2 regions of the Massilia sp. UBA6681 genome follow, and region 2 is predicted to be linked to the other one. Evidence: predicted binding sites of a transcription regulator. Region 2 holds the regulator's gene; the other holds the start of a gene.
What was found. The regulator FliA, encoded in region 2, starts transcription of late flagellar genes. The targets are predictions, from matches to a motif close to CTAAAGTTTNNNNNNNNNNNGCCGNTA.
Positions count from the first base shown of each region.

Region 1: fliD (flagellar filament capping protein FliD) is a predicted target of FliA. The motif match lies at 5,426-5,452, and genes of this name have one in related genera.

Region 1 is NZ_DKJX01000068.1:10,727-20,671, reverse strand. It holds gene B2R83_RS10945 (sensor histidine kinase) at 1-676, shown strand, start outside; gene B2R83_RS10940 (response regulator) at 673-1,320, shown strand; gene B2R83_RS10935 (GGDEF domain-containing protein) at 1,432-2,994, shown strand; gene B2R83_RS10930 (flagellin) at 3,386-4,858, shown strand; gene B2R83_RS10925 (flagellar protein FlaG) at 4,948-5,301, shown strand; gene fliD (flagellar filament capping protein FliD) at 5,488-8,145, shown strand; gene fliS (flagellar export chaperone FliS) at 8,168-8,629, shown strand; gene B2R83_RS10910 (flagellar protein FliT) at 8,635-8,964, shown strand; gene B2R83_RS10905 (flagellar hook-length control protein FliK) at 8,979-9,945, shown strand, end outside.
Region 2 is NZ_DKJX01000052.1:86,741-106,982, reverse strand. It holds gene B2R83_RS08295 (EAL domain-containing protein) at 1-2,239, opposite strand, end outside; gene B2R83_RS08290 (M35 family metallo-endopeptidase) at 2,464-3,525, shown strand; gene B2R83_RS08285 (hypothetical protein) at 3,670-4,164, opposite strand; gene motD (flagellar motor protein MotD) at 4,226-4,975, opposite strand; gene B2R83_RS08275 (flagellar motor protein) at 4,983-5,726, opposite strand; gene B2R83_RS08270 (RNA polymerase sigma factor FliA) at 5,708-6,445, opposite strand; gene B2R83_RS08265 (MinD/ParA family ATP-binding protein) at 6,480-7,277, opposite strand; gene flhF (flagellar biosynthesis protein FlhF) at 7,270-8,712, opposite strand; gene B2R83_RS08255 (DUF2778 domain-containing protein) at 8,972-9,430, shown strand; gene B2R83_RS08250 (hypothetical protein) at 9,427-9,702, shown strand; gene B2R83_RS08245 (hypothetical protein) at 10,052-10,288, shown strand; gene B2R83_RS08240 (MraY family glycosyltransferase) at 10,325-11,440, opposite strand; gene flhA (flagellar biosynthesis protein FlhA) at 11,737-13,857, opposite strand; gene flhB (flagellar biosynthesis protein FlhB) at 13,857-15,047, opposite strand; gene B2R83_RS08225 (hypothetical protein) at 15,366-15,698, shown strand; gene rfbC (dTDP-4-dehydrorhamnose 3,5-epimerase) at 15,806-16,357, opposite strand; gene rfbA (glucose-1-phosphate thymidylyltransferase RfbA) at 16,364-17,242, opposite strand; gene rfbD (dTDP-4-dehydrorhamnose reductase) at 17,252-18,193, opposite strand; gene rfbB (dTDP-glucose 4,6-dehydratase) at 18,141-19,199, opposite strand; gene B2R83_RS08200 (YjbH domain-containing protein) at 19,384-20,242, opposite strand, start outside.

The sequences.
Region 1 (9,945 bases), on a different contig from region 2:
CATGCGTTCGCGCGCCCGGCTGGCCGAACTGACCGACCACATCGAGCAGGTCAAGGAACAGGAACGGGCGCGCATCGCGCGCGAGATCCACGACGACCTCGGCGGCAACCTCACGGCCATCAAGATGGCGCTGGCCATGCTGGCCGCGCGCCTGCCCGACAACCAGCCGGCCCTGCTGGAAAAGGCCAACTACCTCGACGACCTGGTCGACCGCACGATCGAGGCGGTGCACCGCATCTCGCTCGACCTGCGTCCCACCATGCTCGACCTCGGCATCGTGGCCGCGCTGGAGTGGCAGGCGCGCGAATTCGAGAAGCAGATGGGCATCGCCTGCGCCTTCCGCTGCCCCCTGGACGAGGGAGAGGAACTCCTGCTCGACGACGACCACGCCACCGCCCTGTTCCGCATCTTCCAGGAAGCGCTGACCAACATCGCCAAGCATGCCCACGCGACCCGGGTGACGGTGACGCTGCGGCCGCAGCGCGCCCACCTGACCCTCACGATCTGCGACAACGGACGCGGCATCCACCCGGGCGACCGCCTCAAGCCGCATTCCTTCGGCCTGCACAGCATGAGCGAGCGCGCCAAGGCTTTCGGGGGAACGCTGAGCTTGTCGTCCGCGCCCGGAGGTGGCACGATGGTGACTATCAAGACCAGGCTGGCAACAGATAAATGAGTGACAAGGCAACAATCCGGGTATTCATCGCCGACGACCATGCGATCGTGCGCGAGGGCCTGAAGCAGATCCTGGCCGAGCAGCGCGACATCATCGTCGCCGGCGAGGCCGAAACCGGGCTCGATGCCGTCAAGCTGGTCGGCAAGGCGCGGCCGCACGTGATGCTGCTCGACATCTCCCTGCCCGACCGCAACGGCATCGACGTGCTCAAGCAGATCAAGAAGGACCGGCCCGAGCTGGCGGTGCTGATGCTGTCGATGCACCGCGAAGACCAGTACGCGATCCGCTCGCTCAAGGCCGGCGCGGCCGGCTACATGACCAAGCAGAGCGCCCCGCGCGAGCTGGTTACCGCGATCCGCCAGGTGGCCGCCGGCCAGAAGTACGTGAGCGCCGCCCTGGCCCAGACCCTGGCGGCCCAAGTCGGCGAAGACCACGAGGCGCCGCTGCACGACGCCCTGTCCGACCGCGAATACCAGACCCTCACCATGATCGCCTCCGGGATGACGGTCAGCGACATCGCGCGCGAACTGTCGCTGTCGGTGAAGACGGTGAGCGAATACCGGGCCCGGCTGCTGGCGAAGATGAAGCTCAAGAACAGTGCGGAATTGACCCATTACGCCATCCGCAACCAGTTAGTGGGATGACATCTGTTGTAGAAGTACAGAAATAACACAGTTTGTTGCTGTTTTTTAATTGATGATTGGCAAAGAAGCTGCTTATCATGTCGCTCAACAGCATTCCGTGTCTTGACAGCCATGTCCATCTCGTCCCCGCCGGCCGGCACCGGCCAGAATCCCGCCGATATTGCTCGCGAAGCCTTCCGGCGCCTGGCGACGCGCCGCATCGCGCCGACGCCGGACGCCTATAGAGCCATCTACGACGAGATCGCCGGCGTTCCTCCCGCCCCGCCGACCCCGGTCCCGAATCCCGCCGCCGAGGTGCTGGAAAGCTTCGCGCGCCGACTGAGCGAGACGCCGGGCGAAGTCTCGGAACCCGGCCGCCGCATGCTGCGCGCCGCCCGCACCGCCGACTGGACCGGCTACGCCCAGGCGCTGAGCCAGATGGCGGACCGCCACCTGCGCCGCAACACGCCGGTGATGGCCCTGGGCGACGAGGACCCTGATGCGCGCCAGCTGCGCGAGATGCTGGGCCGCTCGCTGGCCTATGCGCTGGCCACCCTGCTGGCCGGCAGCCCGCCTTTGGTCCAGGAGGCGGAAGCGCTGGGCGGGGCGGTCCGGCTGGCGCGCGGCGAGGAGCTGGGCGAGCTGTCCGGGCGCCTGAAGCAGCTGTGCTACCAGATCGAACTGCGCAGCGGCGACAGCGCCGAGCAGCAGGAACTGCTGCTGCGCCTGTTCCGCCTGCTGCTCGACAACGTCAACGAACTGCTCGACGACGACAGCTGGATGCGCGGCCAGATCGCCGCCGTGCAGGACCTGATCGCCGGCCCGCTCGACGTGCGCTCGCTGGAAGACGCGACCCGCAGCCTGAAGGACGTCATCCTCAAGCAGGGCCAGCTGCGGCACAGCATCTCGGACGTGCGCGCGACGATGAAGAACATGATGATGACCTTCATCGACCGGCTCGGCTCGGTGGCGGCCTCGACCGGCGACCACCATGCCAGGCTGGCCGGCTATTCCGACCGCATCGGCCGCGCCGCCAACATCGACGAGCTGAACGAGGTGATGGAGGAAGTGCTGCGCGAGATGCGCGCCGCCCAGGACGAGGCGCTGGCTTCGCGTGACCGCATGGTGGCCGTGCACAAGGAAGTCCAGGAAGCCGAGGACCGCATCCGCACGCTGGAAGCGGAACTGCAGCACATGAGCGAGCTGGTGCGCGAAGACCAGCTGACGGGCAGCCTGAACCGCCGCGGCCTGGACGACGTGTTCGAGCGCGAGAGCGCGCGCGCCGACCGCCGCAATACGCCGCTGTGCGTAGCCATCCTCGACCTCGACAATTTCAAGAAGCTCAACGACACCTACGGCCACCTGGCCGGCGACGGGGCCCTGAAGCACCTGGTGAAGGTGGTGCGCGACACCCTGCGCTCGATGGACGTGATCGCCCGCTTCGGCGGCGAGGAATTCGTGATCCTGATGCCGGAAACCCCGGTGGACGCCGCGGCGGCGGCGATGGTGCGCGTACAGCGCGAGCTCACCCGCCACTTCTTCTTGCACGACAACGAGAAGATGCTGATCACCTTCTCCTGCGGCGTGGCCCTGCGCATCCCGAACGAGGACCAGGCCAGCCTGGTGGCCCGGGCCGACCGCGCCATGTACCAGGCCAAGCAGAGCGGGAAGAACCGGGTCGTGGTGGCCGACTGATCCCGTAGGGTGGCCGGCTCCGCCGGCCGCGCATTCAGACAGACGTCGATCCACCGAACCATGCAAACGGAGCCTTCGGCCTGCCTCGCATGATCATTCCGACAACGACATTTCATCTCCGGCCACGTATTTCCGGAGTCCTAAGCCCGGCTTTACAGAAAAAATAAATTATTTTTCGCCCTAAAGTTCCCGATTTCCCAGTCGTCTAGACGTGCCTGCCCAGCAAACTTGAGGGAAATAATCGCGAATTTATTTTCATCTCCAGCCTCAAGTTCTTGCCGCAAAGCACGTTACCTGCATCAACAGCGGTGTGATCGTCACGGAACAGCGTGGCGCACCAAAGTGAACAGGGCACAGTGGCCCACCCCGAAATACAGTCTGGAGAAATACCATGGCATCCGTAATCAATACCAACGTTGCATCCCTGAACTCGCAGCGTAACCTGTCGACCTCGCAAGCTTCCCTGAACACCTCGATCCAGCGCCTGTCGTCGGGCCTGCGCATCAACAGCGCCAAGGACGACGCTGCCGGCCTGGCCATCTCGGACCGCATGAATTCGCAGATCAAGGGCATGAACCAGGCCACCCGCAACGCGAACGACGGCGTGTCGATGGCCCAGACCGCCGAAGGCGCCCTGTCGAGCTCGGGCGACATCCTGCAGCGTATCCGCGAACTGGCAGTGCAGTCGTCGAATGCATCGAACTCGGCCAGCGACCGCAAGGCCCTGCAGACCGAGGTCACCCAGCTCAGCTCGGAACTGAACCGTATCGCCAACACCACCGAGTTCAACGGCCAGAAGCTGCTGGACGGCTCGATGGGCACCGCGAACTTTCAGGTCGGCGCCAACGCAGGCCAGCTGATCTCGATGACCGGCGCGAACTTCACCACCACGACCTACGGCAACAACCAGGTCGGTAAGGATGCCGACCAGGTCGCGGCCACCTCTTCCATGGCTGCCGGTTCGGCAACCATTTCGGGCGCCAACGGCACCAAGACCATCAACACCCTGACGACCGACACCGCCAAGAGCGTCGCCTCCAAGATCAATGCCGAATCGGCAGGCACTGGCGTGACCGCCACCGCACGTACCGATGCGCTCGTCAAAGGCGCCGCTGGCGCCTACACCCTGGACCTGGTCTCGGACAACAGTGGCACCAACGAGTCGGTCAAGATTTCGTTCTCGATCGGCGGCGACGGCAGCAAGTCGGATGACTATGCGGCAGCCATCAGTGCGTTCAACGCCCAGACCGCGAAGACCGGCGTGACCGCCTCGTACGATGCAAAGAACGGCGGCGTCAAGCTGACCAATGCGGAAGGCAACGATATCAAGCTGACCAATAGCGGCACGACTTCGATCAACATGGGCGGCTACAAGGCCGACGGTGACGTGATCGCAGCTGGCGGCGTTGCACTGGCCGCAGCCGCCAGCTTGGTCGCCAACGGCCGCGTCACCATGGACTCCGAGAAGAGCTTCTCGGTCGTCGAAGCGACCGCCGCCGGCGTTGCGGCTGCAACCGGCATCAACCTGGCCGGCAACTCGGAACTGAAATCAGTCGCCAAGATCGACATCAGCAGCTTCGACGGCGCCCAGGCAGCCATCAAGGTCGCCGACGCCGCCCTGGCAGCAGTCAACGACCAGCGCGCCCAGTACGGTGCACTGCAGTCGCGTTTCGAATCGGCAATCTCGAACCTGTCGTCGACCACCGAAAACCTGTCGGCATCGCGCAGCCGCATCGTCGACACCGACTTCGCTTCGGAAACCGCGAAGATGACTCGCGGCCAGATCCTGCAGCAGGCCGGCACGTCGATGCTGGCTCAGGCGAACTCGCTGCCGAACGGTGTCCTGTCGCTCCTGCGTGGCTAATGGTTGACGGACTAGCCAGTCCATCCGTGCAGTAAAACGACTCCTCGGCTGAAGAAATTCAGCCGAGGATTTTTTGCTAGGAAAGTCACATGAACATCCAATCTCTTGGTTCACCCGTGGCGCCGCGGCTGGAAGAGCGCCCCCTTCCGGCACTCGAGCAGAACAGCCCGCCTGCCAGGGTAGCGAAACCGGCTGAGGCACAGGAGGCCGCTCCGCCCTCGCGCGAGCAAGTCAACGACGCCGTTAAGAAGATCAACGAGGGCATGCATGCGTCCTCGCAGAGCCTGGAATTCGCGATCGACGAAGACAGCAAGGAAATCGTCGTCAAGATCATCGACCAGGGCACCCGCGAGGTGGTCCGCCAGATTCCCTCGGTCGAGGCGCTCGAGATCGCCAAGTCCATCGACAAGATGCGTGGCCTCTTGATCAGCCAGACGGCCTGAAACTCCAGCATGCGGCCCGGCGTACGCCTCGCGAAGGCATGCGCCGGGCTTGCACGCCTGTCAACCCTGTATTACCCCCTCCGTCCTTTTATTCATCTAATTGAATTAAGCCCCATTTCCCACTCTTAAGTCCGGTTTGCTTCTGTCGATAATGACTTACATTATCGCTTTCACGGGAGAAACAAAGTGGGCATCAGTTCAACCGGCATTGGTTCCGGCCTCGACGTCGACGGCATCATCACCAAGCTGATGCAGGCCGAAGCGGCACCGCTGTCCAACTTCGACAAGAAGGCGGCCGCGCTGCAGCAGCGCCTCGCCGCCCTCGGCAAAGTCACCGCGGCCGTCGGCTCATTCCAGGCCGCCCTGACCTCGCTGAATTCTCCCTCGACCTTCAGCGCCCTGAACGCCAGTGCGGCGAACAAGGACATCCTCAGCGGCACGGCCAGCACGGGGGCGGTCGCCGGCAAGTACAAGATCAACGTCAGCCAGTTGGCTTCGGCCCAGAGCCTGACCACCGCCGGCCGGGCCAGCATGAGCGCGACCATCGGCTCCGGCGCCAAGACCACCCTGACCTTCCAGTTCGGCAGCATCAGCGGCGGCAGCTTCGGCGTGGCGGGCGGCGCACTGAGCGCCTCGACCGCTACCGGGGGCATCAGCAACGGCTCGCTGACGTTGAACGGCACCGCCATCACCACCAGCGGCGGCACCCGCAGCGCGGCCCAGCTGGCCGAAGCGATCAATGCCAAGAGCGAAACGACCGGCGTGACCGCCAAGGCCGGCACGGCAAGCAGCGCGGCCAACCTGTTTGCCGGCTTCGGCAGCGTCACGACCACGGCCACTTCCAGCTACGCCTTGACGGTGGGCGGCGTGCAGATCGTGTCGCAGGCCGGCACCGGCTCCTCGCTGGGCAAAGCCCAGATCGACACCGCCCTGGCAGGCGGCACCGTCAGCGCTGCGCTGGCGGCCGCCAACATCAGTTTCACAGGCACCGCCGCCGCCGGCACCCTGCAGTTCACCGCGGCCGACGGCTCCAACCTGACGGTGGCCGAGGTGATCGGCGGCACCGGCGGCGCTACCGGCGGCCTCAAGGGAACCGGTGTCGCCAACACCGGCACCAGCAGCAGCACCACCGCGGGCGTCACCCTGAGCTCGAAGGACGGCAGCCAGATCCTGGTCGGCGGCACCAACCCGGCCGCCGCCGGCCTGAGCGCCGGCCCCGCCGGCAGCTACCTGGGCGGCGCCGTCTTCAGCCAGGACGGCGCGCAGGCGAGCGGCACCGTGACGCTCGAGGCCGGCGACCAGTCGCTGCAGGGCATCCGCGATGCGATCAACAAGGCCAACATCGGCGTCACCGCGACCATCGTGTCCGACGGCGGCGCCAATCCTTACCACCTGGTGCTGACCTCGAACAAGACCGGCGAAAAGTCCGCGATGAAGATCGGCGTCGACGGCGTCGACGGCCAGCCGGCCGATCCCGCCATCGCCGCCCTGCTGGGCCACGATCCGGGCGGCGTCCAGGGCCTGACCCAGACCAGCGCCGCCCAGGATACCCTGCTCAACATGAACGGGATCGACATCCGCAGCAGCAGCACCACCGTCACCGAGGCGGTGCAAGGCGTGTCGCTCGACATCAAGGGGACCGGCAGCACCACGCTCGACGTTACCCGCGACACCGCCGCGGTCTCGACTGCCGTCAACAACTTCGTCAAGGCCTACAACGAACTCAACAAAACGATCTCGAGCCTGGCCGGCTACAACGCCGAGACCAAGACCGCCGGCGTACTGCAGGGCGACGCCTCGGTGCGCTCGATCCAGAGCCAGCTGCGGCGCCAGCTCGGCGCTTCGGTCGAGGGCCTGGGCGGCAAGCTGACCACCCTCAGCCAGGTCGGGATCACCTTCCAGAAGGACGGCAGCCTAGCGGTCGATTCCACCAAGCTGAACAAGGCCATTACCGAGAACTTCGCCGAGATCGGCGGCCTGTTCGCGGCGATGGGCTCGACCACCGACGGCCAGATCAAGTTCGACAAATCGGGCGCGGCCACCAAGCCGGGCACCTACGGCGTCAACATCACCAGCCTGGCGACCCAGGGCACGCTCATGGGCGCTTCCCCGCTGTCGGGCTCGACCACGATCGCCTCGAACACGACCTGGCGCGTCACGCTGAACCAGACCGACCCGGTCACCGAGACCAAGATCCAGGAAATCAAGCTGGCCGCCGGCACCTATACCAACGCCCAGCTGGCTTCGATGCTGCGCGCTGCGATCAACGGCAACACCACCTTCGCCGGCGCCGGCGACACGGTCGAGACCAAGGTCGGGGACGATGGCCGCCTGTCGATCTCCTCGAGCAAGTTCGGCGAGCTGTCGAACATCGCGATCGCCGCCGTCAGCGGCACCGACCCGAGCGTCCTGTTCGGCGCCGCCGCCCCCGTCAAGGGCACCAACGTCGAAGGCACGATCGGCGGCGTCGCCGCCATCGGCAACGGCCAGACCCTGACGGCAGCGGCGGGTTCGCCCGCCGACGGCATCCAGCTCTCGATCACCGGCGGCTTGCCCGGCGAACGCGGCACGGTCAGCTTCTCCAAGGGCTTCGCCTTCGAACTGACCAACCTGGCCGCCAGCTTCACCGGCAAGGACAGTCTGCTCAACAGCAAGACCGACGGCCTGAACGTCACGCTCAAGTCCGTCACCAGCGCGCGCGACCGGTTCGAGTCGCGCCTGGAAACCATCGAAAAACGCTACCGGGCCCAGTTCACTGCGCTCGACACGGCCCTGATGTCGATGCAATCGACCTCGGCTTACCTGACCCAGCAGCTTGCGGCGCTCACCGCGAACGCAAGCTAAGCTTATCCACCTGGAGAACACGATGTTTGGAACCATGCAACGCGGCGTCGGCGCCTATGCGAAAGTCGGTCTCGAGACCGGCGTCGCCGCCGCTTCCCCGCACAAACTGATCGTCATGCTGTACGACGGCGCAATGGTGTCGATCCTGAGCGGCATCAGCAACATGAAGGCCGGGAACATCCCCGCCAAGGGCGCCGCCATCTCGAAGGCCATCAACATCATCGACAACGGCCTGCGCGCCGCCCTCGACAAGAAGGTCGGCGGCGAGATCGCCCAGAACCTCGACGCCCTGTACGAATACATCAGCGCGCGCCTGCTCAAGGCCAACCTCAGCAACGACCCGGCGATCCTGGAAGAAGCGCATGCGCTGCTGTCCGAACTGCGCGAAGCCTGGAACGCGATCGACCCGCAAGCCGCGGCCGCCGGCACGACGGCCCCTGCCGCCCCGGCGCCGATGCGCGCCCCGACCCTGATGAGTGCCTGAAGAACATGCCGCAGATGACCAGCGACGATATCGTCGATACCTATGAAACCATGGCGGTGATCACCGACCAGATGCTGCGCGCCGCCAGCGACAGCGACTGGGACCGCCTGGCCGAGCTCGAACAGCAGTGCGCCCTGCACGTGCGCCAGCTGAAGGAAAGCGAGCCGCAGCCGCTGGCCGGCCCGCAGCGCGTCAAGAAGGTCGACGCGATCCGCCGCATGCTTGCCGCCGACCGCCAGATCCGCGACCTGACCACCCCCTGGATGGCGCGCCTGTCGGCCCTGATCAACAACACCTCGACCGAACGCCGCGTCGCACGCGCCTACGGCGTGTAAGGCCGTAGAGCAGCATGCTGCCGCGCGAGCTCGTCTCCGCCGTCCTGCCGGCCAGTCCGGCCAGGCCGGCCGAACACCTGAATGACCCGCGCCAGCAAGCCTTCCAGCGCGCCCTTGCCCCCCAGCTGGGCAAGGCGCTGCACGGCGAAGTCCTCGCCAAACTGACCGACGGCAGTTTCGTCGTCAAGGTCGCCAACATCCCCGCCCGCATGCAGCTCCCGGAAGGCAGCAAGGTCGGCGCCGACGTGCCGCTCACGCTGGTGTCGGTGCACCCGCGCCCGACGTTCCAGGTCGGCCTCGGGACCAATCCCGTGTTCAGCGAAGCCGGCCCGCCGCTGCCCCAGGGCGCCGACCCGGGCAAGGCGCCGCTCGCGATGCGCGAAGGGACCGCCGTCGGGCGCGCGGCCGCGCTGCTGCAGGCCAGCGCGGCCGGCAGCGCCGCGCAGACCCTGGGCGCGGAAGCCAACAACACGACCCTCAGCCAGGCCGGCAAGACCATCGGCGGCGTGCTCGCGGCCGCACAGAAAGTGGAAACGCCGATGACTGCCGCCCTCGGCCGTGCGCCGATCGTGGCCGCGGCCGGCGCGGATGCCGCCGGCATCGCGGCCGGCCTGCAGCAGGCGCTCGCGAAAAGCGGCCTGTTCTACGAATCGCACGTGGCCGAATGGGCGCAGGGCGCACGCGCCCTGGCCGAACTGAACGCCGAACCGCAGCAGCAGCTGGCGAAGGAAGGCGTGCGCCAGAACCCGCTCGACCCGGCCACCGCCCAGTTCATCAACCTGCAGCTGGCCACCCAGGAGCAGGCCCAGCTCGCCTGGCAGGGCAAGCTGTGGCCGGGCCAGCCGATGCAGCTGGAAGTGCAACGCGACCGCCGCGAAGGACACGACGAGGCCGGCGAGGCCGAATCGCATTGGCACAGCCGCCTGCGCCTGCGCTTTCCCGAGCTCGGCGAACTGGACGCCCGCCTGACGCTCGCAAACG
Region 2 (20,242 bases):
GGCCCATGGTCTCGGTGGCCGCGCCCGGGTTCTCCATCAGCACGCTCTCGGTGATCTCGAGGGTCAGGAAGGCCGGGTCGCACTCAGTCTCCGCCAGCAGCGCGGCAACGCGCTGGGCCACGTCCTGGCCCAGGAACTGGCGTGCCGACAGGTTCACGCTGATGCGCACCGGGGGCAGGCCGGCGCGGCGCCAGGCCACCTGCTGGCGCATCGCGGTGGCCAGCACCCAGTCGCCGATCGGCACGATCAGGCCGGTCTCCTCGGCCAGCGGGATGAATTCGGCGGGCGAGACCATCGGCCCGCCCACCGGCTGCCAGCGCAGCAGCGCCTCCACGCCGGAGACCACGCCGCTGCCGATGTCCACCACCGGCTGGTAGTGCAGCAGGAATTCCTCGCGCTGCAGGGCGCGTTGCAGCGCCCCTTCCATGCGCAGGTGCTGGGCCGCCTGCTCGCCCATCTCGGCGGCGTAGAAGGAATGATGGTTGCCGCCCTTGCCCTTGGAGCCGTACATGGCGCTGTCGGCGTTCTTCAGCAGGGTGGCGCTGTCCTCGCCGTCGCGTGGATACATGGCGATGCCGATGCTCCCGGACGGGAAGACTTCCTGCCCGCACAGGAGCATGGGCTGGAACAGGTTGTCGAGCAGCTTGCGCGCCACCTTGGCCGCGTCGTCCTGGCCCGCCAGGTCGGGCAGCACCACCACGAATTCGTCGCCGCCCTGGCGCGCCACGGTGTCGCTCTCGCGCAGGCTGCTCGACAGGCGGCGCGCGATCTCGACGATCAGGGCGTCGCCGGCATCGTGGCCGAGGCTGTCGTTGACGTGCTTGAAGCGGTCCAGGTCGATGAACATCACCGCCACCTGGCGCCCCGCGCGATGGGCGTGCATGATGGCCTGGCCCAGGCGGTCCTGCATCAGGACCCGGTTGGGCAGGCCGGTCAGGGCATCGTGGTTGGCCAGGCGCAGCAGGGCTTCCTCGGCCTGCTTCTGGCGCTGGATGTCCTTGATGACACAGATGAAGCGCTGGTTGCCGTTGGCGTCGCGCATGCGCGACACGGTGACGCTGACCCAGACCCGGGCGCCGTCGCGCCGGATCAGGCGCTTCTCGCGCTGGTAGTCGCTGATCTCGCCGGCCTTCAGGCGGTTGATCAGTGCCAGCTCGTCCGGCAGGTCGTCGTCGCAGGTCAACTGCTGGAAGAAGCGCTGCAGCAGCTCGACCTCGGAATAGCCGAGGATGTGCGACATCTTGCTGTTGGTACGCAGCACGCGGCCGTCGCTGCCCAGCAGCGCGATGCCGACCGCGGCCTGGTTGAAGGTAAGGCGGAAGAACTCCTCGCTCTCCTGCAGGCGCAACCTGGCCTTGCGGCGGAAGGTGATGTCCTGGCCGATCAGGAGCAGCATGTAGCTGCCGTCCTTGCGCGCGCGGCGGATGTTGAAGTCGACGTAGCGCACGCCGTCGGCGCGGCCGTCGAGCGTGACCAGCACGTGGTCGTGGCGCGCGCCGGAGGCCAGCGCCTCGGCGGCGCGGTCGGCCAGTTCGCGGCAGGGAATCAGCTCTTCGAGCGCGGGTTTCCGCTCCAGCAGCAGGCTGTCGGGCACGCCCAGCAGGTCGGCCATGGTGCGGTTCATCGAGCGCACGCGCAGTTCGGCGTCCACCACCACCAGGCCGGCCGGCATGCCGTCGATGACCTGCTCCAGGTAGTTCTGATTCTGCAGGCTGCTGCGCTGGCTGGCATGGGTATAGGTGTCGAGCGCCAGGCCCATGTCGAAGCAGACGATCTTCAGCACCGCTTCCAGGGCGGCGCGGAAGCGTTCCGGCTGCCCGCGCAGGCGGCGCCACAGCAGGCCGGACAGCTCCGACAGGTATTTGCGGTAGGCCCCGATGTACCACTTCGGATCGAGCCCGATCTGCTGGTGGGTCGCGCCCACGCGCAGGCGCTCGCGCATGTATTCCTCGCCATACTCGCCGGCCGTCAGGCTGCTGAAGTAGGCGGCCTGCACGTGCCGCAGGCGCGCCTCGGCGCCGTCGCCCAGCATGCCGCGCAGCTTCGGGAAGGACATCAGGTGCGCGTAGAAGCGGTCCGAGAAGGCGTCACGATGGGACTCGAGCAGCGCGTGCACGTCGCGCAGGGCCTCGATGTCGGGCTCGTCCAGTTCCAGGTAGGCCTTGCGCGCCGCGACTTCCTCGCAGTCGAGCCCGATCTCGCGGGCGAGCTCGTCAACAAGGTCATGCAGGGCGTTCATGGCTTAGAAAGGAGAAATATTTACGGGAGGATAGTTTGATTGCATCATAGCAATGGCTCTGTCCCGAATCGAGCAAATAATCACAGATAATCACATCTGTTGTTAATAGGCCATACTCACGGTGTGGTTTTGTTGCCCGCGGTAAATATACGCTTGGGATTGCTCAAGATGCGGTCGCGCCGGCGGCGCACAGTAGGTTCAATCCCAACTGCAAGGAGCCCGCCATGCGCCACTCAATCCTGCCGCGCCCGCTGCTGTCCTTGACGCTGGCCCTGTCCGCCCTGCCCGCGCTGGCGCAGGACGTCAACGTCAGCGTCCAGCCCGTGCGTGAAAAATTCGCCCGCAGCGACGAGGTGCTGGTGCGCGTCACCCTGCAGAACAACAGCGCCACGCCGCAGTTCCTGCTCAAGTGGCACACCCCGGTGGCGGGCGTGCAGGCGCCGCTGTTCGAGGTGCTGCGCGACGGCCAGCCAGTACGCTACCTCGGCATCAAGGCCAAGCGCCCGGCCCCCGGCCCGGACGACTACCTGCGGCTGGAACCCGGCGCCACGCTCACCAGCACGGTCGAGCTGTCGGCGCTGTACGAGATGAGCGTCACCGGCCCCTACCAGCTGCGCTACCGCACCGCCTCGAGCGGCCTGTTCGCCGCCTCCGGAATGCGCCCGGTGCCGGGTGCGCTGGCGTCCAGCCAGGTCGGGATCTGGATCGACGGGCGCCTGCCGCGCGGGGCCAGGCCGCCGGCCAAGCAGGCCGTCGCCGGCGCCGCCTCGCTGGAATTCAGCAAGTGCTCGAACGCCCAGCAGGAGCAGCTGGCGGCGGCCGTGGACGCCGGCAAGGCGATGACGGTCGACGCCCACAACTACCTGGCGGCGGGCGCCGGGGGCGCGCAGTACGGCGCCCGCTACGGCACCTGGTTCGGCGCCCTGGATGCCGGCCGCGCCGCCACCGTGAACACCAATTTCACGGCGATCCGCGACGCCTTCGAGACCAAGCCCCTGAAGATCGACTGCGGCTGCAACGAAAACTATTTCGCCTACGTGTATCCGGCCCAGCCCTACGCGATCTATGTCTGCAAGGCGTTCTGGACCGCGTCCCTGACCGGCACCGACTCGCGCGGCGGCACCCTGCTGCACGAGCTGAGCCACTTCGACGTGGTCGCCGCCACCGACGACCACGTATACGGCCAGCAGGGAGCGGCCGAGCTGGCCAGGACCAATCCGGCGCATGCGGTCAACAACGCCGATTCGCACGAGTATTTCGGCGAGAACACCCCGGCGCTGGACTGATGTAGGGTGGGCGGGTCTTCCCGCCCACGCGGTGATAGTTGGAGGATAAAAGACGCGTTACGATGATCTCGCCGCTGGTTGACCGCGTGGGCGGGGGACCCGCCCACCCTACAACACCGAAGGGCCGGCAACGCCGGCCCGTTTTCATTGGCTGAAACTGAACTTCACCGGCGCGGCCGGACTGTGTTTTACCGCGTCGAGCTGCGTGAGATTCGCCAGCCACGGCCCGTCGTAACGGATCTCGTAGCCCTGCTTCCCTTTCCTGAAAGCGTAGGACGGCGTGATGTCGATGGTGTTCATGTGCATGCTGTGCGGCGCCACTTCCTGCCAGTCGCTGGCCGTGAGCGCGCCGCGCTTGACCATCATGCCCACATAGTCGAGCGGCCGGTCCCTGGCGTCGCGCAGCTCGAAGCGGCGGCCGGTGATCTCGTCGCCGGCGGCGATTTCGCGCGGGATGTAGATCGCGGTGTCGCCGCGGTTCTCGACCAGCAGGCGCACCCGTACCGTACCGCCGCCGGTTTCGACCTCGAGCTGGTGGCGCACCTGCTCTTCCTTCTCCTGCGCGCCGACGACGCCGGCTGCGCTCACCAGGCCTCCGAGGACCAGCAGGGCCGGCGGCAAAAAGCGTGTGACATGCATTCTTTCTCCTTGAAATATTATTTCAAAAGAACTGCAGAAACGTACTTTTATTTCATGCCTACTATACACCCGCCGGCAGCGGTTCCGGCACCGACGCCAGGATCATCACCGCCACGCGCCGGTTGCGCGCCTGGTTGGCGGGCGTGTCGTTCGGCGCCACCGGGCGCGTCGCGCCATGGCCGATGGCCGACAGGCGCACATCCTGCACGCCGCTCTCGATGAACAGGCGCACCACGCTGGCCGCGCGCACCGCCGACAGTTCCCAGTTGGAGGCGAAGCGCTCGTTGGTGATCGGCAGGTTGTCAGTATGGCCCTCGACCTCGATGCGCTGCGGCGCATCCTTGAGCAGGCCCGCCACCGCGCCCAGCACCTCGCGCGCCTCCTGCTGCAGGGTCGCCTCGCCTTGCGCGAACAGCACGCTCGCATTGAGTTCGATGCCGATGCCGCGCGCGTTCTGCGTCACCCGCACCTGGCCCGATTTCACCAGCGGCATCAGGGTGGCCGTGAGGTCTTTCGCCAGGATTTCCATGCGCTCGCGCTCGCGCCGCGCGGCTTCCTGGCGCTTGCGGTTGACGATGTGCGACAGCGGCAGCACCGGCTCGACGCTGGTGTGCGCCTGCGGCGCCACGCTGCGCCCGCCGAAGGCGTCGCCCAGGGCTTCGGACAGCACCGCGTATTTTCCCTCGTTGACGATCGAGATCGCGTACATGACGACGAAGAAGGCGAACAGCAGCGTGATGAAATCGGCATAGGAGATCAGCCAGCGCTCGTGGTTTTCCTGGGCCCCATCGTCGTAGCGTTTGCGCGCCATGATCCGGTCAGTGGCGCGTTAGCAGGCTCGCCACCCGTTCGTCGACCACGCGGGTGTGGTCGCCGGTGGCGAGGTCGTGGAAGACTTCGGCGAGGATCTCGTACTGGGCCACCTTGTCGCTGACGATGGCCTTCAGTTTATTCCCGACCGGGTAGAAGAACAGGTTGGCCAGTCCCACGCCGTACACGGTGGAGACGAAGGCCACCGCGATGCCGGACCCCAGGCGCGCCGGATCGGACAGGTTTTCCATCACGTGGATCAGGCCCAGCACCGCGCCCAGGATACCGATGGTGGGCGCATAGCCGGCCGCCGACTCCCAGATGCGCGCCGCCTGGCGCTGCGAGAATTCGTAGGCGTTGATCTCGTTCTCGAGCAGGCTGCGGATCTTCTCGGGCTGGATGCCGTCGACCACCAGGCGCAGGCCCTTCTGGATGAATTTATCCTTGGTGCCCATGTACTGCTCGAGCGAGAGCAGGCCGTCGCGCCGCGCGGAGAGGCTCCACAGCGCGATCTCGCGCGACAGCAGCTCACGGTTCGATTTAGGCGGGAAAAACACCCAGCGCAGCATGCGCAGGCCCAGCATGAAGCTGCGCCGCTCGCTCTGCAGCAGGGTGGCGCCGAAGGTGCCGATCACCACGATGGCGAAGGCGGACGGATGGATCAGCGACGCGAACTTGCCGCCGTCCAGCGTATGACCGATGAAGATGCCCGCGATCGCGAGCACCAGGCCGGCTACGCTGGCCCAGTCCACAATTGCTCCCGCAGCGCCGCGCGCAGACGCGACACGGCCTGGGTGTGCAGCTGCGACACCCGCGACTCGCTCACGCCCATGACGGCGCCGATTTCCTTCAGGTTGAGTTCTTCCTCGTAGTAGAGCCCCATCAGCATCTTCTCGCGCGGCGGCAAGGCGTCGATGGCGTCGATCACGGCCTGGCGGAAGCCCGTATCGAGCAGGCTGCGCAGCGGATCGCTGTCGTCCACCGCATAGCGGTCGAGGAAGCTGTCGCTGCCGCCGTCCTCGCCCTGGTCGTGGAAGTCTTCGTAGTAGAGCAGCTGGTGGCCGCCGCCGTCGCCCAGCATCTCCTGGTAGTCGGCAAGCGACATCTTGAGCGACTTGGCGATCTCGGATTCGCTGGCCGGACGGCCCAGGCGCTGCTGCAGCGCCTCCATCGCGGCTTCCACCTTGCGCATGTTCTGGCGCGTACTGCGCGGCATCCAGTCGCTGTTGCGCAGCTCGTCGAGCATGGCGCCGCGGATGCGCAGCACCGCATAGGTCTCGAACTGGGCGCCGTGGTTGTCTTCGTAGCGGTTGATCGCGTCGAGCAGGCCCATCATGCCGGCCTGCACCAGGTCATCGACTTCCACCGAAGGCGGCAGCTTGGCCTTCATGTGGTGGGCAAGACGCTTCACCAACGGCATGTGCTCCGTCAGCAAATGGTTCTTGTCCGCTTTCCCTTTGACCGTGTACATGCGTTCTGCTTTTCTCTTCCGCTATCTTTGTTCTTCATCCCCTGCCCATGCCAGGCATCGCGTGCAACGCGAACTTGCCTGCCAGGCGACGGAAGGCGACCGAGGCCCCCGCCAGCGGGAAGGCATCGACCACCGCCCGGCCCAGGCGCGCGGCCCGGTGCAGGTACTCGTCGGCCGGCACCGAACCCATCGAGCGCAGGTTGACCGCCAGGTAGCGTGTTGCCGCAGCTGACATATTATCGTATACCACCTTGGCCTCCGCCTCTGTCGCGCCGGTCACCAGGATGCCGAAGGGACGGCGGCCCAGTTGCTGCGCCAGGCGCTTGATCAGCGCATAGGCATTCGTGATCGACGCGGCGCTGGTAGAGACCTGCACCACGATCTCCGAGCTCGCCATCAGCGGCAGCGGGAATTCGCCGCTTGGCCCCAGTTCGCCGTCGACCATCACGATGCCGGCCTGCCCCACCAGCACGTCGAAGGTCTTGGCCAGGCGGCGCGCGTCATTGCTGCCGTGCGGACGGCCGAGCGATGCCACCGAAAAGCCCTGCGGCACCGCGTGCAGCACCTGGTTCAGGCCATACTCCTGGCGCGCCACGGCGGCCAGGCTGGCGGCCCGGTTCAGGCCCAGGCGGCGCGCCACGCCGTAGTCGCGTTCGCAGGCGTCGACGATCAGGACCTCGTTCCCCAGCTGGGCCAGCGAGGCGCCCAGGTTGACCAGCATGGCGCCCTTGTCGTCTTCGGGCGTGGCGGACAGAAAAGTGACGATGCGCGGGCGCGGGCCCTGCAGCATCCGGCGCAGGCCTTCGGCCTGGTCGAAATCGAAACTAGCCAAGGTGCACCTCGCGCAGCGAACGGTCCTGGCCGGCGGCGGCCATCATCAGCGGCAGGTCGGCGTCGCCGAACTGGCTTGCCGCGTTGCGGTTGTTGCGGAAGGCGCGGTCGATCAGCATGGCGCGGTCGGCCAGGTGCAGGTCTTCCGGCACGCGCTGGCCGTTCGAGATGTAGTGCAGGTTGAGCTTCTGGCGGATCACGACGTCGAGCACGTTGCCAATCGAGGCGGCTTCGTCCAGCTTGGTCATGATGCAGCCGGCCAGGCCCGAGCCCTGGTAGGCGCGCACCACTTCGTTCAGGGTCTCGCCGGTCGAGGTCGCGTTCAGGCACAGCAGGCGCTTCACGTCGGCGCCGGATTCGGAGAGCATGGCCACCTGTTCGGTCACCATCTGGTCGCGCTGCGACATGCCGATGGTGTCGATCAGGACGGTGTGCTTGTTCTTGAGTTCTTTCAGGGCGATGCGCAGGTCGGCCTCGTCCTTCACCGAGTGCACCATCACGCCGAGGATCTTGCCGTAGATGCGCAGCTGCTCGTGGCCGCCGATACGGTAGGCGTCGGTGGTGATCAGGGCCAGCTTGTCAGGTCCGTGGCGCATCACGCAGCGCGCTGCCAGCTTGGCGGTGGTGGTGGTCTTGCCGACGCCGGTCGGGCCAACCAGGGCAAACACGCCGCCGCGGTTCAAGAGATCGTCTTCGTTGGCGATGGTGGTGAGGTTGCGCGCCAGGACGGTCTTGATCCAGCGGAGGGCTTCGGCCACATCTTTCGTCGCCGGCATCTTGTCGATCAGGTAGCGCGCCAGGGTGGCCGAGAAGCCGGCAGCCAGCATCTCGCGCAGCACGGCGGCCTTCTGCGGCTCGCGCTGTTGCGTCGCGTTCCAGGACAGTTCGGCCAGCTGGGTTTCCATCAGGCCGCGCATGGCGCGGATCTCGTTCATCATGCCGCTCATTTCGTGAGCAGCCGATTCCTTGGCCTGGGCGATGGCGGCGCTCATCATCTGGGTCATGGCGGCCATGTCGATGCCCGGCTCCGGGCTCGGGGCGCGACGGTTGACGTAGGTCGGCGGGATTTCCGGTTCGATGGCAGGCGCTGCGCGGCGTTCCACATAAGCTTGGCCGGCGAACGGGTCCAGCTTCGGCGCAGCGGCGCGTGGCGCAGGCTGGCGCGGTTCCGGGGCGGCGGGCGCGAAGGCGGCCGGGGCGCGGCTGAAGACGGGTTCCGGGTCGAAATCGTTGTCGAAGGCCTGGAAGCTCGGCGCCTGCGGCTCGTCGATGGCTGGGGAAGCCAATGCGGCGACGTCGTCGTTGTCGAGTGCGAGGATCTCGACCACGCCGTCCACCGGGCGGTTGGAAAGGATGACCGCGTCAGGGCCGAGCGCCTCGCGCACCTTGCGCAAGGCGTCACGGGAAGTAGCCGCTGTAAATTTCTTCACGTTCATCGTTTCTCTCCGCACTTCAACTGTACTGTTCTATGTCTGATTGATGGGCGCAATCGCCCTTACATAGCCCACATTATTGGCGATGCCATGAGGAAACCATCGAGGGAAAAGGGAGGGAAACCAGGCTTATTTCCCCACGGTCGTCGCTTCCTGCGCCAACCGGGGAAGCAAACGAAGGGAAATTGTGGCATCACAGCGACCGTATTCGGCGCTTGCCTATGCTCGACAAGCTGGAGCAAACCTCCCGGGAGAAACGCACATGCTTCGCTGCTCGTTTGAACTCAATGGTAAACCGATGAGCATGGTTAACGTGTATGCAACACAGTTTCCAGCGTTCTCGGGCTTAGGAGCCCATGCAAATCGCCGGGAATTTGCCTGCCATGCAGGCGTTGGGCCGATTCCCCCTGGTCTCTACTACATAATCGATCGCCAATCGGGTGGCATGCTGGGTCCCTTGCGCGACCTCTTCAGTAACAAATCGGACTGGTTTGCCCTCTATGCCGCTGACGGAAAAATTGACGATGAAACTTTCTGCAATAAAGTAAAGCGAGGCAGTTTTCGGCTTCACCCGAAGGGAAGCCTGGGTATCAGCCAGGGTTGCATTACTATCGACAGCCGTGCTGATTTCAACATCTTGCGCGCCCGCCTGAAGGCAAGCAGTCAGATCGCCATTCCTGGCAGCGCCTTGATGGCTTACGGCCAAATAACAGTCAAGTGAAACCGACTACCACACGCTTCATGCTTGGCACCTGGGTTCTGGCCGGCACCGCCGCCCTAGGGCATTTTTGGCTCGCGCGTCCCGACCTTGGCCCGCAGCTGCCGCCAGCAGTGTCGCTCTGGCTGATCGAGCTTTACAGCTCGACCAACGGAGAAGAACTACGGGATCTCGAAACCTTGCTCGCACTCAGTAGTGCGCTTGTTGTTATCCTTGCTCTGACATTTGCAGGCTGGTTTATCTTCCGGCGTTGCGCGCACAGGCCGGCGTCTTAGCCGGGGCGATATCGACCAGTGCCTGAGGCCAGCCCGACGATTCCTTACATCGCCCCCGCCAAGATAGTCACCCGAATCGTCTTCGTTTCCGGAATCTGCGCCTGCTGGGCGGCGGCATTGGCCGCCTCTTGGGTAATGGCGCACGACAGCTGAAACGCGCGACAGATCATGCCAGATATGCAACAATCATCTACAACGCTGATAACTGATATAAGTAGCGTGATTACAACGCAATGTTACGGCGAGCAATCAGTTGATGAAACTCAATTGTCTCAGATTGTAACTGTGACGAATTTGATGCATACTCGGTCGTACCGGGTTTCCGGAACAATAACGAAAGGCCCAACAGATGAAGTTCAGGATACCGAAGCGTCAAGCCGGCATGTCTGGAGAAGCCTTTTTGATCACCTTCTGCAAGACGCTGGACAACAGCATCCCTGCCCTGAGGGCGGCGTTCCTGATCGCAGGCGTCATCGCCGCAGGCCTGCGTTTGGGTCGTGTGGGAGATTTCCTGTTCGTCACAGGATTGTTGTTGCACTTCTCGATCTGGTTCGAGAACTGGTGGGTACAGCGGCGACGCCGCTGATACCGGCCGCCGCGGACCGGTATCGCGGCGTGCAAATCAGGAAGACGAGGAAGCGTTGGCGCTGGCCGAGATGGCGTCGGCGCTGGCACGACCGGCAACACCCCAGCGGCCACGCACGAGACGGCCATACACCACGATGTAGAGCGCAAGCTGCGCCGCCACGATCGCCAGGCTGACCGGCGCCGATGCGCCGGCAATCACACTCACCGCCACGCACATCGCCACCGCAGGAGCGATGAAGCACACCACGCTGGCATTGCGGTTCCACGGACGCGACGCGTCACGGCGGACATGCTTGAAGACGAGCCGGCGGTACACCAGCGTATGCAGGTGCAGCGCGTCCGGCGCGCCCGGGCTGACGTTCTGGATCACGCGGCGGCGATACATGCTGAACAGCACCTCGATGACCGGATAGCCGCAGATCGCCAGCACCTGCCATGCATTCACCGACGGGTTGCGCACCAGGAGCAGCACGGCCATTTCCGAGACCAGGAAGCCCAGGAAGTAAGCGCCGCCATCGCCCAGGAACAGCTTGCCGAACGGATAGTTCAAGGCCAGGAAACCGGCGGTCGCGCCGATGCACAGAGCGCCGATGGCCACCACCAGATGGTCGCCATGCTGCAGGCCGACGGCAGCCAGGCCGGCGGACATGATGATGATCGTGCTGCTCGACAAGCCGTTGAAGCCGTCGATGATGTTGATGGCATTCGAGCCGCCCGAGACGACCACGGCCGTCACGATGATGGCGAACGGAGCAAATGCGAGCAGCGTATCCACGCCCCACAGGTCGAGTTCGGTCACGGTCGCGCCCAGGGCGGCGCTGGCGATCATCGCACTCATGGCGGTCGCGGCCAGGCGCACCCGAACGGACACGCGCTTGGTGAAGTCTTCGATCAGGCCGGCGAGGAAAGCCGGCAGGCTGGCGAGCAGCAGCAGGCGGATGTCGGCCGAATGCAGGGGGTTGACGCCAGCCGGCGCCAGCATCTGGAACAGCGCCAGACCAAGCAGCACGCCTGCCATGACACCGATACCGCCGATGCGCGGCACTGCGGTCGTGTGCACCTTCTGCACGCCGTTCAGGTCGTGGTCGTGAGAGAGCTTACCGTGCCATTTCTGCGACAGGACGATCAGCAGACACACAGCAAAACTCACGGCCAACGCCGTCAAGCCAAGCCCAAATTGTTGATATTCCAGCATTATTAATCGCAAAGACACCGAACGTGTTCAATCCAACTGAACAACGTTGGCTGATCGGGAGGTGGTTGTAGATGAGCCGCGATGACATCACGGCCCGGGAAATTTCGTGCACTGTTTTAGAGCAACGAGAATGTTATCACAAATCAACACGTTAACTTGACTTTGGGCACTGGGAACAGCCCCCAGAACAGGGGGATGATTCCAAAAAGAGACAAATCGGTAGCCATCACTGCCTTGACTACGCGGCATGCTTACATCGGCACACCCACCAGGCTGGTCACCCGGATCGTCTTGGTCTCCGGAATTTCGTTATGCGACAGCACCTTCAGCTGCGGCACCGCACGGCGCAGGAAGCGCGACAACAACACGCGTAGCGGGGCCGGCACCAGCAGCACCGGGCTCAGGCCCATCTGTTCCTGCTGGGCGGCGGCATTCGCCGCCTGCTGCGCAATGGTGTCGGCCAAGCCGGGCTCGATGCCGGTGCCGTCGCCGCCCGCCCCCATGGCCTGCATCAGCAAACGCTCGAGACGGTTGTCGAGGGTCATCACCGACAGTTCATTCGTGCCCGGGAACAGCTGCTGCACGATGGCCCGGCCCAGCGCCACCCGCACCATGGCGGTCAGCTCGTTCGGGTCCTGGGTCTGGCCGGCGTACTCAGACAGGCACTCGATGATGGTGCGCATGTCGCGGATGTGCACGCCTTCCAGCAGCAGGTTCTGCAGCACTTTCTGCAGGGTCGACAGCGACACCACCTTCGGCACCAGGTCTTCGACCAGCTTCGGCGCCCCCTTGGCCAGGTGATCCAGCAGGTCCTGGACTTCCAGTCGGCCCAGCAGTTCCGAGGCGTGGGTCGTGATCAGGTGGTTCAGGTGGGTCGCCACCACGGTGCCGGCGTCGACCACGGTATAGCCCAGGCTCTGCGCCTCGTCGCGCAGGCTGGCGTCGATCCAGGTGGCCGGCAGGCCGAAGGCCGGGTCGGTGGTGACCAGGCCCGGCAGCGTGCCGCTGGCCATGCCCGGATTGATCGCCAGGAACTGGCCGTTGATCGCTTCGCCAGTCCCCACTTCCACGCCCTTGAGCGTGATGCGGTAGGCCGAGGGTTTCAGTTCCAGGTTGTCGCGGATGTGCACCGGCGGCGCCAGGAAGCCGACTTCCTGGGCGAACTTCTTGCGGATGCCCTTGATGCGCTTGAGCAGTTCGCCGCCCTGGGTCTTGTCGACCAGCGGGATCAGGCGGTAGCCCACTTCCAGGCCGAGGGTGTCGACTGCCATGACGTCCTGCCAGGTCGCCTCTTCCGATTCGGCGGGGGTGGCGGCCGCGCCGCCGGCCGCGGCCGTTGCCGCCGCTTCCGCCGCGGCCGCTTCCTTGGCCGGCGCTTCCTTCTTGCGCTTGGCGATCAGCCAGCCGCCGCCGATCAATACGCTGCCCAGCAGCAGGAAGATCAGGTTCGGCATGCCCGGGATCAGGCCCAGGGCGAAGATGATGCCGCCGGTGATGTACAGGGCTTCCGGGCGGGCGAACAGCTGGTTGGTGACCTGGCTGCTGATGTCGTCCTCATTGGCCACGCGCGAGACCACCATACCGGCCGCGATCGAGATGATCAGGGAAGGAATCTGGGCCACCAGGCCGTCACCGATGGCCAGCAGCGTATAGGTTTCGGCCGCCTGGCCGAAGGCCAGGTCATGCTGCACCACGCCGACGATCAGGCCGCCGATCACGTTGATCAGGGTGATCATGATGCCGGCGACGGCGTCGCCCTTCACATATTTGGATGCACCGTCCATCGCGCCATAGAACTCGGCCTCCTGCGCCACTTCGTTGCGGCGCTTGCGGGCTTCTGCTTCGCCGATCAGGCCGGCATTCAGGTCGGCGTCGATCGCCATCTGCTTGCCCGGCATCGCATCCAGGGCGAAGCGCGCGCCCACTTCGGCGATACGGCCGGCGCCCTTGGTGACGACCGTGAAGTTGATGATGGTCAGGATGACGAAGACGACGATACCGACCGTGTAGTTGCCGCCGATGAGGAAGTGGCCGAAGGCTTCGACCACCTTGCCCGCGGCCGCGCCGCCGGTATGGCCTTCGGTCAGGACGATACGGGTCGAGGCGACGTTGAGCGCCAGGCGCAGCATCGTCGAAATGAGCAAGATGGCCGGGAAGGCCATGAAGTCGAGCGGCTTGACCGTATACAGCGCGGTGAGCAAGACGATGACGGACAGCGCAATGTTGAAGCTGAAGAACACGTCCAGCACGAAGGCCGGCAGCGGCAGGATCATCATCGCCAGCAGGATGACGATGAAGATCGGGGCCGCGAGCGCGCTGGCGCCGCGCGACGCGAGCCCGTTCGTCCATGCCGGCAGTTTGACGCTGTTCATTAGTGCAATGCTCCGTTATTCGGGTCGGTATTTGCTGCCCCCGGTCCCTTATAGGCCGGGTCGTTCGGGTCCATCTCTGCCGGCACCGCCAGCTTGGTCGGGCGATCCGGATACAGGCCTTCGCCCTTCTTGTAGGCGCGCAGCTGGTAGACGTAGGCGAGCACTTCCGCCACGGCCGAGAACAGCTTCTCCGGGATTTCTTCGTCGATGTCGGTGTGCTTGTAGAGCGCACGGGCCAGGGCCGGGGCTTCCAGCAGGGTCACCTTGTGCTCGGCGCCGAGTTCGCGGATCTTGGCGGCGACGTCGTCGACACCCTTGGCCACCACGCGCGGCGCGCCCTTCTGGCCGTCGGCGTACTTGAGCGCCACTGCATAGTGGGTCGGGTTGGTGACGATCACATCCGCAGTGGGCACATTCTGCATCATGCGGCCGCGCGCCATTTCGCGCTGCATCTGGCGAATCTTCCCCTTAATCTGCGGATTGCCGTCCGACTCCTTCGACTCCTGGATCATTTCCTGGCGCGTCATCTTCATCTTGTCGTGGTAGTGCCACAGCTGCCAGGGGCCGTCGATGGCGGCAATCACGCCCAGGGCGCCGGTGATGAACAGGAAAGCCTTGGCCACCAGCTCGCCCACGTGGGCGCTGCCGGCATTCAGCGGCTCGAGCGCCAGGCCGATCACTGCATCCTTCTGGCCCATGATGACCACCCAGGCCACGGCGCCGACCACCAAGGTCTTGGCGACGGCCTTCAGCAGTTCGATCAGGGCATTGGTGGAGAACATGTTGCCGATGCCCTTGATCGGGTCCAGCTTCATGAAGTTCGGCATGAATGCCTTGGAAGAGAAGTTCCAGCCGCCGATCAGGAGCGGCGACGCGAGCGCCACCAGCATGATCAGGCCGGCCAGCGGCAGGCAGGCGATCAGGACCGCCACCAGGTCGGCGGTGATGCGTTCGATCAGGACGTTGGGGTTGAAGACCTGGTCGCGGCTGAGCGACAGGCCGGATTGCATGGCCAGCTCCAGCTTGCCGATCAGCGAGCCGCCGGTCATCCACAGGCCGGCGCCGGCAGTCATCAGGACGGTAAACGTGGCGATTTCGCGCGAGCGGGGGACATCGCCTTCTTCACGGGCTTTTTCTAGCCTTCTGGGTGACGCTGGTTCTGTCTTTTCTGCGTCGCTGTCGTCCGCCATCTTGCTTCCCTGTCTTGTCGTTCGTGACTAGTACAAGTCAGCATTGTCGCCGATATTGCCGTGCGGCCATACATCGAACAGGGGAACAAAGTGCCCTGTATTCAGCGAGCGTCGACTGACCAGAAAGGTTGCACATAAACGTCGCCGGCACATGCGCTCCGCATGAACGTACCTTTGGGATATGCCATTGTGGCAATGCTGTGCCAGAATGTAACGAGCAGTTCCTTTTTTTAATGCAAGGAAATGTTTTGGTAATATAATGTGCTTGCAAAAGTAGCACTCTGCACTTCTGTAATTTTGAACAAACAAGGACCTAACATGAAAAAGCTTCTCGTCGCTAGCGCGATCCTGAGCCTGCTGTCGACCCAAGTGCTGGCCCAGACCAGCGCTCCGGCAACCAGCACCACCGGCGCAACCAGCACCACCGCAACCGGCACCGCAACCGGCACCGCTACCGGTACCACCGCTGCTGGTACCGGCGCTGCTGCCGGCGCTGGCGCTGCAAGCACCGGCGGCCTGCTGGGCGGCACCGCCCTGGCTGGTCTGTCGACCACCACCCTTATCGCCATCGGCGCTGCTGTCGCTGCTGTCGGCGTTGCTGCTTCGGACAGCGACTCGAGCACTGCTCACTCGGCAACGACTCACCACTAATCGTTCTGTCAGAGTGCTTTCGGGCACTCTACCGACGAAAAACGGCCGCTTCGCGGCCGTTTTCATATTGGAGTTATGGCTTTCGTGTGGGAGCCAATGTCGACCATTTAATCAAAGAAGTCCGCCTCTTTGAACGAGCGGCCTGCAGCATCCTTTGCCGCCAATTGGGGACCAAAATCGATCGGCCACTCGACAGCCACTGTCGGATCATTCCACATCAGGCTGCGTTCGTGCTCCGGATACCAGTAATCGGTCGTCTTGTAGAGGAACTCGGCTGACTCGCTCAGCACGACGAAACCATGCGCGAATCCAGGCGGAATCCACAATTGGCAATGGTTTTCCGCGCTAAGGATTTGTCCCACCCATTTCCCGAAGGTCGGTGAAGCTTTCCGCAGGTCTACTGCAACGTCGAAGACTTTACCCTGCACTACACGCACCAGCTTGCCCTGAGCATGCTGGATCTGGTAGTGCAAGCCGCGCAATACGCCTTTTGCCGACTTGCTGTGGTTGTCTTGTACAAAGTCAACCTCCAAGCCCGTGACCTTCCTAAAGTCCTGCGCATTAAAGCTTTCAAAAAAGAAGCCTCGCGCGTCACCAAACACTTTCGGGGTCAACACCAGCACGTCGGGGATGGCGGTTGGGGTAACGGTATATGGCATATCAAATTACTTTAGAAGATTCAACAGGTAACGGCCATAGCCGTTCTTGGACAGGGGCGATGCCAGCTTTTGCAGGTCCGCAGCATTGATCCAGCCTTGACGGTAGGAGATTTCTTCTGGACATGCCACCTGCAGGCCCTGTCGCTTCTGCAATGTAGCAATGAAGCTTGCTGCTTCCAGCAGGCTGTCGTGGGTGCCTGTATCCAGCCAGGCGAAGCCTCTCCCCATGATCTCGACGTCCAGCATCCCCCGAGAGAGGTAGCACTGGTTCACATCGGTGATCTCCAGCTCGCCACGTGCGGATGGTTTGATATCGGCGGCGATATTGCACACGTTGTTATCGTAGAAATACAGCCCAGTCACCGCATAATGCGACTTTGGCACCGTCGGCTTTTCCTCGATACTGATGGCGCGCTGCTTGGCATCGAATTCGACCACGCCATAGCGTTCCGGATCATGCACGTGATAGGCGAAGACCGTGGCCCCATCGATACGGTCGTTAGCGCTGTGCAGTTGCTTGACCAGGTCGTGTCCGTAAAAAATATTATCGCCCAGCACCAAGGCACTTGCATCGTTGCCGATGAAGTCCCGCCCGATAATGAATGCCTGCGCCAGGCCGTCAGGCGAAGGCTGCACCGCATACTGGATATTCATGCCCCACTGGCTGCCGTCACCGAGCAGTTCCGCAAAGCGCGGGGTGTCGTGCGGCGTGCTGATGACCAGCACGTCGCGAATACCGCTCAGCATCAAGGTGCTGAGCGGGTAGTAGATCATCGGTTTGTCATACACTGGCATCAGTTGTTTACTGACGGCCTGGGTCACCGGATAAAGCCGTGTTCCGGAGCCGCCGGCGAGGATGATTCCCTTGCGTTTGGAATTGGACATTGTTGTCTTTTAAAAAATTTGCTGTAAGACGTGGCGGACGCTTTCCTGCCAGGGCGGGAGCCGCAAACCGAAGGTATTGCGGAAGCGGCTGGTGTCGAGCCTGGAATTGGCTGGCCGTTTGGCCGGAGTCGGGTACTGCGCGGTCGTGAGCGGCATGACCGTCTCTGGACTTGCTTTGAGCGCCTGGCCCGCAGTCAGCGCTTCACCGATGACGAAGCGCGCATAGTCGCACCAGCTGGTTTCGCCTGATGCGGCAACGTGGTAGGTTCCGTATGGGAACCGATCCGCGCCTTCGCGCTGGTACTGTCGGACCAGGTGTGCTGTCAGGTCAGCCAGCACTGCTGCCGAAGTCGGGGCGCCGAACTGGTCCGCCACGACGTTCAGCTGCTCGCGTTCGGCAGCGAGACGCAACATGGTTTTCGCAAAGTTGCCCCCATGTGCCCCCACCACCCAGCTGGTGCGCATGATCAGGTGCCGCGCATTGGCCGCGGCCAGCGCTACCTCACCCGCGTACTTGGTGCCGCCATAAACGCTTTGCGGGTCGGGCTGATCGTCTTCCGAGTAGCTGCCATCCTTGCTGCCATTGAACACATAGTCCGTAGAAAAGTGTACGACCAGTGCACCAAGGCGCGCGGCTTCTTCCCCAAGAACGCCGGGCGCCTCGGCGTTCACGGCGAATGCAGTGGCTTCGTCGGCCTCGGCCTTGTCCACGGCGGTGTAGGCTGCAGGATTGACGATGACATCCGGTGCGACGCGCCGCACTAGTTCACGAACTGCCTCGCCGTCGGCCAGGTTGCAATCTGCATGACCGACGGCGATGACTTTACCAAGTGGCGCCAGCGCGCGTTGCAGCTCGAAGCCGACTTGGCCATTCCTGCCTGTGACGAGGATTTTCAATTTATGCTCCGTACTGCTTGCCGACCCACTCGCGGTAGGCGCCGCTGGTGACATTTTGCGCCCACGCCTGGTTGTCGAGATACCAGCGCACGGTCTTGCGGATGCCGGTCTCGAAAGTCTCCGCCGGTTTCCATCCAAGTTCACGCTCGAGCTTGGTGGCATCGATCGCGTAGCGGCGGTCATGGCCGGGACGGTCCGTGACGAAGGTGATCTGGGTCTTGTACGACGCACCGTCGGCGCGCGGGCTGAGTTCATCGAGGATGGCGCATAAGGTGCCGACGACCTCGAGATTGGCCTTCTCGTTCCAGCCGCCCACGTTATAGACCTCGCCAAGCCTGCCCGCTTCGAGCACGCGGCGGATGGCAGAGCAATGGTCCTTTACGTACAGCCAGTCACGGATCTGCTGGCCGTCGCCATAGATCGGCAGTGGCTTGCCTCCCAGCGCATTCTGGATGCACAGGGGGATCAGCTTTTCCGGGAAATGGTATGGCCCGTAGTTATTCGAACAGTTCGTCGTCAGCACCGGCAAGCCATAGGTATGGTGATAGGCGCGCACCAAATGATCGCTGGCGGCCTTGCTCGCCGAATACGGGCTGTTGGGCTCGTAACGGTTGGTTTCGCGGAACGCAGGATCGTCCTTGCCAAGCGAGCCGTAGACCTCGTCGGTCGACACATGCAGAAAGCGGAATGCCGACTTCTCCTGCTCCGGCAGGCCGCTCCAATATTCGCGTACCGCTTCCAGCAGGTGGAAGGTACCGACGATATTTGTCTGGATGAAGTCTTCCGGGCCGTGGATGCTGCGGTCGACGTGGCTCTCGGCAGCGAAGTTCACGACCGCGCGCGGCCGGTGTTGCTTGAGCAGTTGCCGGAGCAGGCCGACGTCGCCGATATCGCCATGGACGAAGATATGGTTCGGATTGTCGCGCAGGCTGGCCAGGTTCTCCAGGTTGCCTGCATAGGTCAGCTTGTCGAGGTTGACGACTGCTTCATCGGACACCGTGAACCAGTCGAGCACGAAGTTACTGCCAATAAACCCGGCACCGCCGGTCGTTAAGATCATATACGAATACTCCAAATAGCTGCGATAGCGTCTCGGTAAGCGGTCTTGCTCGCCCAATGTCGAACACGCATGGCTCATGCAAAACACGACAATTTTAAATAAGAGTGGAACTTCCAGACAGCAAATCGTTGTTACCGCGACGCGATTTCAGCGATAAAGTCGGGAATACGTGTCATACAGACAGTCAATAGCTGCCGCTCCATGCCACACTGAGCGACTTCGGCCCTGGACTGACAGCGAAGTGCGAGCGCGGATTGTCGCGCTGCGCCTGCCATAGCCAACTACCCACGGCATAGCCGAGTACGCCACCGGCGACCACATCCGATACCCAGTGCTGGCGCCCAGCGCTGCGGCCCAGCGAGCCCGCGGTGGCCAGGCCGTACAGCCATGGGGCATCGTATTCCTGGGCGAAGGGCGTTACGGCGGCAAATGCCACGGCGCTGTGGTTTGATGGGAAGGACGCGTCCGAGCGCTTTGACGCCCGGCTCCACCGCCCCAGCTCTTCATGCGGACGAGCACGGCCGACCAGGCGCTTGGTCGCCATCGACAGTGCAGCGGCGCCGACGACGGACTCCAGCGAGATGATACCAATGTTCTGCATCCGCGCATCGCCGAACGCCACCGCACCGGCAGCCGCGCCGACTAATACGGCAGGCATCGCCTTGCCGGCCTTGTCCCAGGCTTCCGTGACGCGCGACCCGGCATGCTTCTTCATGAAGCGGTCAACAGGCTTGTCCAGCAAGGCGCCGCCCAGGATCGCTCCACCGGCAAGCATCGTTCCATTGGCCCATTGCGGCAGCGTCGGCGTCGTGGACACCGATTGCTCGAGGCGCCAGCGGAAGGCCGGCCATGGGCTCGTCATCGCACGCACCGGTGGATTCACCGCGGCCCGCCCCTGCTCATCGCGGCGCTCGGCAAAGTTACCCAGGCCGTCGTAGGTCGTCAGGTCCCTGCGCGGCTGCTCCATCAAGTCGTACAGGTCGCCAGGACTAGCCACCATCTGGCCGACGTCGCGCGTCCACGGTGCAAGAGCGAATCCGGCC